One region of the Caloranaerobacter ferrireducens genome, then DNA from elsewhere that is predicted to be linked to it. Evidence: riboswitches for the same ligand, from Rfam matches in the RefSeq annotation. Region 1 holds a riboswitch; the other holds the start of a gene.
The links. Region 1 has a riboswitch for thiamine pyrophosphate ahead of thiT (energy-coupled thiamine transporter ThiT). Riboswitches for the same ligand answer to the same signal wherever they lie in the genome.
Positions count from the first base shown of each region.

Region 2: linked by a shared signal. The riboswitch ahead of thiS (sulfur carrier protein ThiS) and the one ahead of thiT (energy-coupled thiamine transporter ThiT) in region 1 are both predicted to bind thiamine pyrophosphate.

Region 1 is NZ_MDJR01000003.1:210,092-214,530, forward strand. Features, by position in the region: gene pknB (Stk1 family PASTA domain-containing Ser/Thr kinase) at 1-436, shown strand, start outside; gene rsgA (ribosome small subunit-dependent GTPase A) at 449-1,324, shown strand; gene rpe (ribulose-phosphate 3-epimerase) at 1,327-1,989, shown strand; TPP riboswitch at 2,021-2,124, shown strand; gene thiT (energy-coupled thiamine transporter ThiT) at 2,349-2,891, shown strand; gene BFN48_RS07170 (thiamine diphosphokinase) at 2,905-3,540, shown strand; gene BFN48_RS12450 (hypothetical protein) at 3,648-3,812, shown strand; gene rpmB (50S ribosomal protein L28) at 4,008-4,199, opposite strand.
Region 2 is NZ_MDJR01000001.1:221,417-225,855, reverse strand. Features, by position in the region: gene thiH (2-iminoacetate synthase ThiH) at 1-469, opposite strand, end outside; gene BFN48_RS01110 (thiazole synthase) at 469-1,245, opposite strand; gene thiF (sulfur carrier protein ThiS adenylyltransferase ThiF) at 1,249-2,055, opposite strand; gene thiS (sulfur carrier protein ThiS) at 2,058-2,252, opposite strand; TPP riboswitch at 2,377-2,485, opposite strand; gene BFN48_RS01095 (class I SAM-dependent methyltransferase) at 2,557-3,750, opposite strand; gene BFN48_RS01090 (FAD-dependent oxidoreductase) at 3,878-4,439, opposite strand, start outside.

The DNA of each region.
Region 1 (4,439 bases):
AAAATATGAGTCCAATAATGATATTCCAAAGGATTTAGTAGTATGGCAAAGCTATCCAGCAGGGGCTGAAGTTGAAGAAAATACTACAGTTGATTTAATTGTAAGTAGTGGGCCAAGCACGGCAGGACAGAATGATAATAATTTAACAGAAAATAATGAGGATATAAATGAAAAAGATCAAGTGGCTCAGGATGAACAAGATAATATACAAGAGCAAGAAAAAGTTTTGCAGTTAATTATTCCTCTTCCACAAGATAGGGAAAAAGTAGAAGTGAAAATATATAAGATACAAGGACAATCTAAAGAGGTTATATATAATAAAGTTCATGAAACCAAAGAAGAGCGAATATCTGTAACTATTTCAGGAAAAGGTGAGGTTAAATATGAAATATATTATGATGGAGAATTTTATGAACAGAAAGTTATTAACTTCTAAGGAGGTTAGTTAATGCTAGAAGGGATAATTATTAAAGGAATAGGAGGTTTTTATTACGTAAAGGTTGATAATAAAGTATATGAATGTAGAGCTAGAGGGGTTTTTAGAAAAAAGAAAATTACTCCATTAGTAGGGGATAGAGTAAGAATAAGAATTTCACGTGAAGATAATACAGGTTTTATTGAAGAAATTTTTGAAAGAAAAACTGAGTTATTTAGACCTCCTGTTGCAAATGTAAATCAAGTTATAATAGTTTTTGCAGCAAAAAGTCCAGATCCAAATTTATGGTTATTAGATAGATTTTTACTTCTAGCAGAATCTAAAGATTTAGATATAGTTATTTGCTTCAATAAAATAGATTTAATATCAAAAGAAGAATTAAATTTTCTAAATGGTATTTACTTGAATGCAGGATATAAAGTTATTAATACAAGTTGTATTTTAGGAGTCGGAGTTGATGAATTAAGATATACATTAGTAGATAAGATAACAGTTTTTGCAGGACCTTCAGGAGTTGGAAAATCAACCCTACTTAATAGTATACAGCCTGATTTGCAGTTAAAAACAGGGGAAGTTAGCCATAAGACTAATAGGGGCAGACATACTACTAGAAGAGCAGAGTTATTAGAGTTAGACGTAGGAGGTTGGGTGGTTGATACTCCTGGCTTTAGCTCATTAAATATTGATTTTATGAAAGAAGAAGATTTAGGTTTATATTTTAGAGAAATTAATGAGTTTAGTGGAGATTGTAGGTTTGTGGGCTGTAGGCATTATAAAGAACCTGATTGCTCTGTTAAGAAAGCGGTTGAAGAAAATAAGATTAGTAAGACTAGATATGATAATTATCTGATGTTTTTGGAGGAACTTAGGAAAAATAGGAGGTATTAGATATGGTTAAAATAGCACCATCAATTTTGTCAGCAGATTTCAGTAGATTAGGTCAAGAAATAAAGAAGGCAGAAGAGGGCGGAGCTGATTTAATACACCTAGATGTTATGGATGGGAGATTTGTACCTAATATTACTATTGGACCACCAGTTATTAAATATTTAAGAAAAGTAACTAAGTTACCTTTTGATGTCCATTTGATGATTGAAGAACCTGAAAGGTATATAAAAGAATTTGTTGATTCTGGAGCAGATATTATTACTGTGCATCAAGAAGCAACAGTACATTTACACCGAACTATCCAGCAAATAAAAAGTTATGGCATAAAAGCTGGTGTTGCATTAAATCCTTCTACGCCTCTTTCTACTATCGAATATATAATTGAAGATATTGATATGGTATTAATAATGACTGTAAATCCAGGCTTTGGTGGTCAAAAATTTATAAGTAATATGGAAACGAAAATAAGAAAATTGAGAGATTTAATAAACGAAAAGAATTTAAATGTTGATATTGAAGTTGATGGCGGCATAAAGTTAGAAAATGCAGATAAAGCTGTTAAATGTGGAGCAAATATCTTAGTAGCAGGTTCTGCTGTGTTTAAATCAGATGATGTTGCTGAAACGATTAAAAAATTCAAACAAGTTATTACTTTACAATATTAAATATTATTGTTATAATAAAGGCGAAAACTAAATATACCACTAGGGGAGCCTTTTCGGCTGAGAGGAAACTTTAAGTTTCGACCCTTTAACCTGAACTAGGTAATTCTAGCGTAGGGAATGTGGTTAGCTTTAACATTACCTATGTGGTAATGTTTTATTTGTGTTGCAGTTAAGGCTTCCATTATTTGCTATGGAAGTCTTTTATTTTTTTATAATCCATAGGGAATTATATACCTTGTTAAATTGTGGATAATTTAAAATATTATTTCCGTTTATGGATACAGGCAAAATCTTCTTTTTGATTTATTTAAATCGAAGATTTTGTTCTAAAATTAAAAAAGATTAAAGGAGGCATTTTTATGGAAAGAAGTATGAAAATTAGAATGTTAACAGAAGGAGGAGTTATGGTAGCACTTGCTTCAATTTTAAGTATGCTCAAGGTATACGAAGCGCCTTTTGGTGGTTCTGTAACCGCAGGTAGTATGATACCAATAATTATATTTGCTTTAAGATGGGGCATAATGCCAGGATTATTTGTAGGTTTAGTTTATGGTGTTATTCAATCAATATTAGGTCTTTACTTTGTACATCCTATTCAATATTTATTAGATTATCCTATAGCTTTTGCACTTTTAGGTTTAGCTGGTATTTCAAAATCTTTGAGTAATAAAGTAAAAAACAGATATTTAAATCTTTTTATAGGAGTTTTTATAGCTATATTTGGTAGATTTGTATCACATTTATTGTCTGGGGTTATATTTTTTGCAGAGTATGCTCCAGAGGGTATGAATCCATGGCTATATTCAGCAATCTATAATGGAAGTTATTTAGGTATAGAATTGATTATATCACTAGTATTAGTACTATTATTAAATAAACCAATCCAAAGATTAAATAGTTAACTTGGGAGGAAATATGAAAGCCTTAATAGTTTCAAGTGGGAATATGGAAAATCTTAATATAATAAAAAGGTTATGTGAAGATGTTGATTTAGTTGTTTGTGCTGATGGGGGTGCGGATTTAGTAGTAAAAGCAGACTGCATACCAGGCATTGTTATTGGCGATTTAGATTCTATAGAAAAAAACACATTGAATAGGTTAAAGGGCTATAAAGTTAAATTTATAAAATTCCCTACTAAAAAAGATAAAACAGATACTGAATTAGCAATTGATTATGTAATTGGAGAAGGTTTTAATGAAATAGTATTGGTTGGAGTTACAGGCACAAGATTAGATCATACTTTAGCTAACATATTTTTGTTATATTCTTTACTACAAAAAGGGGTTAAAGCTACTATAATAGATGATCATAATGAAATACTTATAACAAAGGATGAATTAGTTCTTTATAAAGATGAGAAAAAATATGTTTCAATTATTCCATTTAAAGGAGATTTGTTAGGCGTTACATTAAAAGGATTTGAATATGAAGTAGAAAAAAAGAATATTAAATTTAGTTCAACACTTGGCATAAGCAATATTTTAATATCTGATACAGGAGTTATTAAAGTAGAAGATGGAGTATGTTTAGTTATAAAGTCTATAGATTAAAAGCAGTATGCGACCTTTGGTCGCATTTTTGTTATCCAAAATATGTAGTAACAATATTTATTGTAATGAATAAAATATATTATAGTAGCCTTTAGGGAGTGGTTAATATGAGAAAAATATTTCTTAAGAAAAATATAAAACAAATAATTGGTGTTTTGCTTGCTGTTGTAGGTTCAATAATTGTGATTCAAGTTGTACCTATATCAGTATGGATTTTCTTTTTGGGGGTTTTATTGATTTTGATCGGATGGGTATTTTATAGAATGTTATAGAGGTGGTGCATTTGAAAAAAATAAAGAGAACGTTAATAATGGTTTTATCAGTTATTTTAATTAGCTTGATTTTCTATATGTTACCGAGCTGGGTTATATTATCATTTATTGGAATCAGCCTAATATGGATAGGCTGGTATTTGTATAGTACTTAACTAAATTAAAAGGCTTCCAACATTTAGGAAGCCATTTAAACTATAAAGCTCTTTCAACTTTACCTGATCTTAAACATCTAGTACAAACTCTTATTCTTTTTGGAGTACCATTAACAATAGCTTTTACTCTTCTGATATTTGGTAACCAAGTTCTTTTATTATGACGGTTAGAGTGGCTTACTTTGAAACCTGATACTTTTCCTTTACCGCACACTTCGCAAACTCTTGACATAAAAACACCTCCTCAGTTCTAGTACTAAAAAGCCCCTATAAAAACATTACTATTTTAACATAACAAGGATTATTTTTGCAATAAAAAGATGCAAATATACTAAGTTTAAATAGAAAAGTCTTTTAATTAAGGATTAATATTTAAATTATTTATATATTTAATAAATTTATAAAGACTCTAATATATTAATATACTAGACAATAAAATCTTCCTCAATTTATTTAAATCGAAGATTTTGTT
Region 2 (4,439 bases), on a different contig from region 1:
CTATAGAAATAGAATCAAAATATTTCTTTAAAATTTTTACTGCATCAACTATATAAGAAACAGGAGTTTCTTTCCTCGATTCACCTGTTAATATTAGAACATGCCTAAGTCCTGTAGATGAAATTGCTTTAGCTTCTTCTTCTATTTCTTCAAAAGTCAATTTTTTTCTTTTAATTTTGTTCTCTATATTAAATCCGCAATATGAACATCTATTAACACAAAAATTAGAAAGATATAACGGTGTATAAAGAAGTATTGTTTTGCCAAAATTTTGAACTGTTAACTGGTGTGCTTTTTGTGCCATCTCTTCTAGATATTTTTCAGCTTCATTTGACAAAAGAGTCAAAAAGTCGTATTCATCTATTTTATCTTTGTTTATTATCCTAAATATATCTGATGATGTTATGTTTTCTAAAAACTTGTTAAATTGAAAATTTTTATATTTTAAATATTCACTATAAAAACTCATTATTTCTCACCTTCATTTAAAAATCCTGTAAGTGGCGAAGAAGCTTCAGCAAACTTCTTTTCAGGCCCCAATTTAGAAATATAAGCTAATCGACCAGCTTCAACTGCTAACCCGAAAGCCTCTGCCATTTTAACAGGGTCTCCAGCAGTAGCAATAGCTGTATTAACTAATACTGCTGCTGCACCCATTTCCATAGCTTCAGCTGCATCAGAAGGTTTACCTATACCAGCATCTACAATTATCGGTAAATCTATTTCGTCTATCATAATCTGTATCAATTCTTTAGTTTTAAGCCCTCTATTTGTACCTATAGGTGCTCCTAACGGCATAACTGCCGCTGCTCCAGCTTCAACCAATCTCTTAGCAGCAATTAAATCTGGACTCATATATGGAAGTACTATAAATCCTTCTTTTGCTAATATTTCAGTAGCCTTTATAGTTTCATAATTATCAGGCAAAAGATATTTATTATCCGATATTACTTCTATTTTTATCCAATTCCCACATCCTAAAGCTTTTGCCAGTCTTGCGATTCTTACTGCTTCTTCTGCATTTCTTGCACCAGAAGTATTTGGAAGTAAGATGCAATCTTTAGGTATATACTCGAGGATATTTTCTTCTTTGGAACTTAAATCTACCCTTCTTAATGCCATAGTAATTACCTGTGTTTTAGAGCTTTTTATAACATCTGGAATTACTTTTTTACTTGGAAATTTACCTGTCCCTATAAATAATCTGCTTTTTAGCTCAATTCCACCAATAATTAACTTATCCATAATTTATACATCCCTTTCATTCATAATAATTCTTAAAACGGTATTTGCCTGATGATTAGCTGCTATGCCCACTCTTGGTGCCATTAAACCACATCCAATTCTTGCTTCTTTTATACCATCACCTACCAAATAAAAATTATCTTTAATTTTTCTGGTTACTATTGTATTATTAGAAAAATAACCAGCTAATCCTGAAGCAGCAACTACAACTTTTTCTGGCATTTTATTTAGCACCGTATTTACTAATATTGCTTTAGAGTAAGGATTATCAAAAGCTTCTACTATAACATCAACTTCTTTAAAAATTTCAGTAATATTGTTTTCATCTAAATATTCATTTTTTATATCCACATTGACAAATGGATTGATTTGAGAAATAATGTCTTTCAGAGCCTCTGTCTTAAGCATGCCTATATGTTTTACAAAATACTGTTGCCTATTTAGATTACTTGGTTCAACAACATCAAAATCTACTAAAAGAAGTCTGCCTATACCTATTCTTGCTAACGAAATTGCCACATTAGAACCAAGCCCTCCAAGTCCTGCAATACCTATATAAGCCTTCTTTACTCTTTCATGGACTCCAGGAGTATGTCGTGCAATTAAAAGAGCTTCCAATTCATCTTTACTGGGAATTTCGCCACGTTTAATCAATGTTAATCTATCATTTTCCTTTAAAATCATATCTTCCTTTATAATAAATCCGTTTAGCACAACTATATCTGCATCATGTTTAACAATATCTCTAACTTCAAAAGCTGTAGTCCCTTCCTTAATATTAAAATTTCTTTCATTTACGAATATGTTCAAAATTAACCCCCTCCTACAAAACTCACTATTTCAACTTTATCTTCTTTATTTAATATTCTGTCTGTATACTTTTCTTTGGGAACTATTTCAAAATTTACCTCAACAACAACCTTATCTTTATCTAATCCAAGATTTTTAAGAAGATCATCTACTGTTATTTCTGTTTCAAAGTTCATTTCTTTTCCATTAACTATCACCTTAATCCCTCCTTTCTGCTAAATTGATAAACTTAAAAGAAAAAGGGAAGCTATCTAACGCTTCCCTCATAACCAAATAAGTCTGTATAAATAAAAATCACAAATTCCTAGAGAATTTGTGATAAATTACGAACACAAACTTCCCTACGATGGTATTACCCACATCAGGTTATGAGGGTCAGAGATAACATCTCTTTCTCAGCCTATCACTATAGGCTCCCCTAGTTGTGCAATTATTCTGTTTTGAATTCATTTAAAATTATAACATACATATTTCTCCTTTACAACCAACAAAACTGTTACTTTATAAATCTACATCATTATTAATATTCAATAAGTCAGTAAGTTTATTACCAAAAATTGATTCGATATAAAGATCATCTAATTTCCAAAATTTCTTAAATTCAATGTACTCTTTAATCGCTTTTTTATTATAATTAGATTTTTTTATTGCACGAATCATAATGTTTTTAGGAGTATGTTCCATGTCTATAAACTCTATCATTTGAGTTGAATATCCTAGTATTTCTAATACATTACTCCTTATACTATCTGTAATCAAAGATGCAAGCCTTTCTTTTATTATCCCATGTTTTAGCATAGGCACCATTATAGGATTTTTAATTTTTGAAAACAGTTCATGCTGGCAACATGGTACAGAAAGTATAATTTTTGCATTCCACATAACAGCTTTACTAAGTGCATCATCAGTAGCTGTATCACAAGCATGCAGTGTTACAACCATATCAACTTTTTCAAAATCATTAAATCCTTTTATATCTCCATGTATAAATTTAAGTTTATCATAATTTAAGTCTCTAGCTACCTTATTGCAAAAATCCATAACATCTTTCTTTAAATCCAGCCCTACTATATTAACATCCAAACCAAGAATATCTACTAAATAATAGTAGAGAGCAAAGGTTAAATAAGACTTGCCACACCCGAAATCAACTATATTAAAACTTTCTTTTATTTCTGTCTTTGATATAACATCTGAAACAATTTCTAAAAATCTATTTATTTGCCTGAATTTATCATATTTTTTTGAATATATTTTGCCCTTTTCATTCATTACTCCTAATCTGATTAAAAATGGACATGGTTTTCCTTCTTCTATTACATAGTTCTTTTTACGATTATGGCTTAAATCTACTAAACTTTTAGTCGGTTTCTTCTTAAGTATCTTAACTTTACCCTTTTTACTAATTAGAATCTGATAATCAGCTTCTGTTGTAAATAAAACAGCCTGCCTAAAATATGTATCTATTAATCTCACTATCTCCTTTGAAGATTCGTTCAAATTTATATTTTTATGCATAACCTTATTTTTATAATGATATGTAAACTGTATATTCATAGAATTTTTAATTAGTACTGGCTTTATCGTAACCTTTGAAAAATTCTCTTCGTTTTTAACTCTAACTTTACTCAAAACTCCATATATTAAACTATTTTTATCAATAATATCATGAAGTAATTTTAGAATTTCATCCATTTGCATATCTCTCCTTCAATGGCTAATATACTTCAGTATATCAAAAGGTTTATTTAATATGCAAGGCATGATAATGAATCATAAATATACAAAAGCATCTGCCTTACTTAACAGGCAGATGCTTTTGTTACTTCATTTTACATTCAAATGGCCAAGCTAATATTCCGCCATCCATGAATTTAACATTTTTAAATCCTTTTTCCTCTAAAATTCTCTGTGCTTCATATCCTCTTAAACTTATCTTACAAAATGCTATTATTTCTTTATCTTTAGGTAATTCATCGCATTTTTCTCTTAATGCACCTAATGGTATGTATCTTACGTTTTCATATGGTAAAGACATCATTTCAATTTCTTTAGGTGAACGAACATCCAATAAGATAAAATCTTCTCCATTATCTAGTTTTTTCTTAACATCCATTACAGAAATAGACTTTGCAATTCCATCTATTTTATTACGCATTATATTTGCAGCTACTATTAAATTTTCCATAGCTGGTGAAAATGGTGGAGCATATGCAAAATCCATATTTGCTAAATCAGATGCTGTAATTCCATAATATAGTCCTACACTTATCATATTTATACGCTTAGCCACATCACCATATCCTACTACCTGTGCTCCAATTATCTTTCCTGTTTGTCTTTCTCCAATTAGTTTAATAAATATTAGCTTACCTGTTGGATAA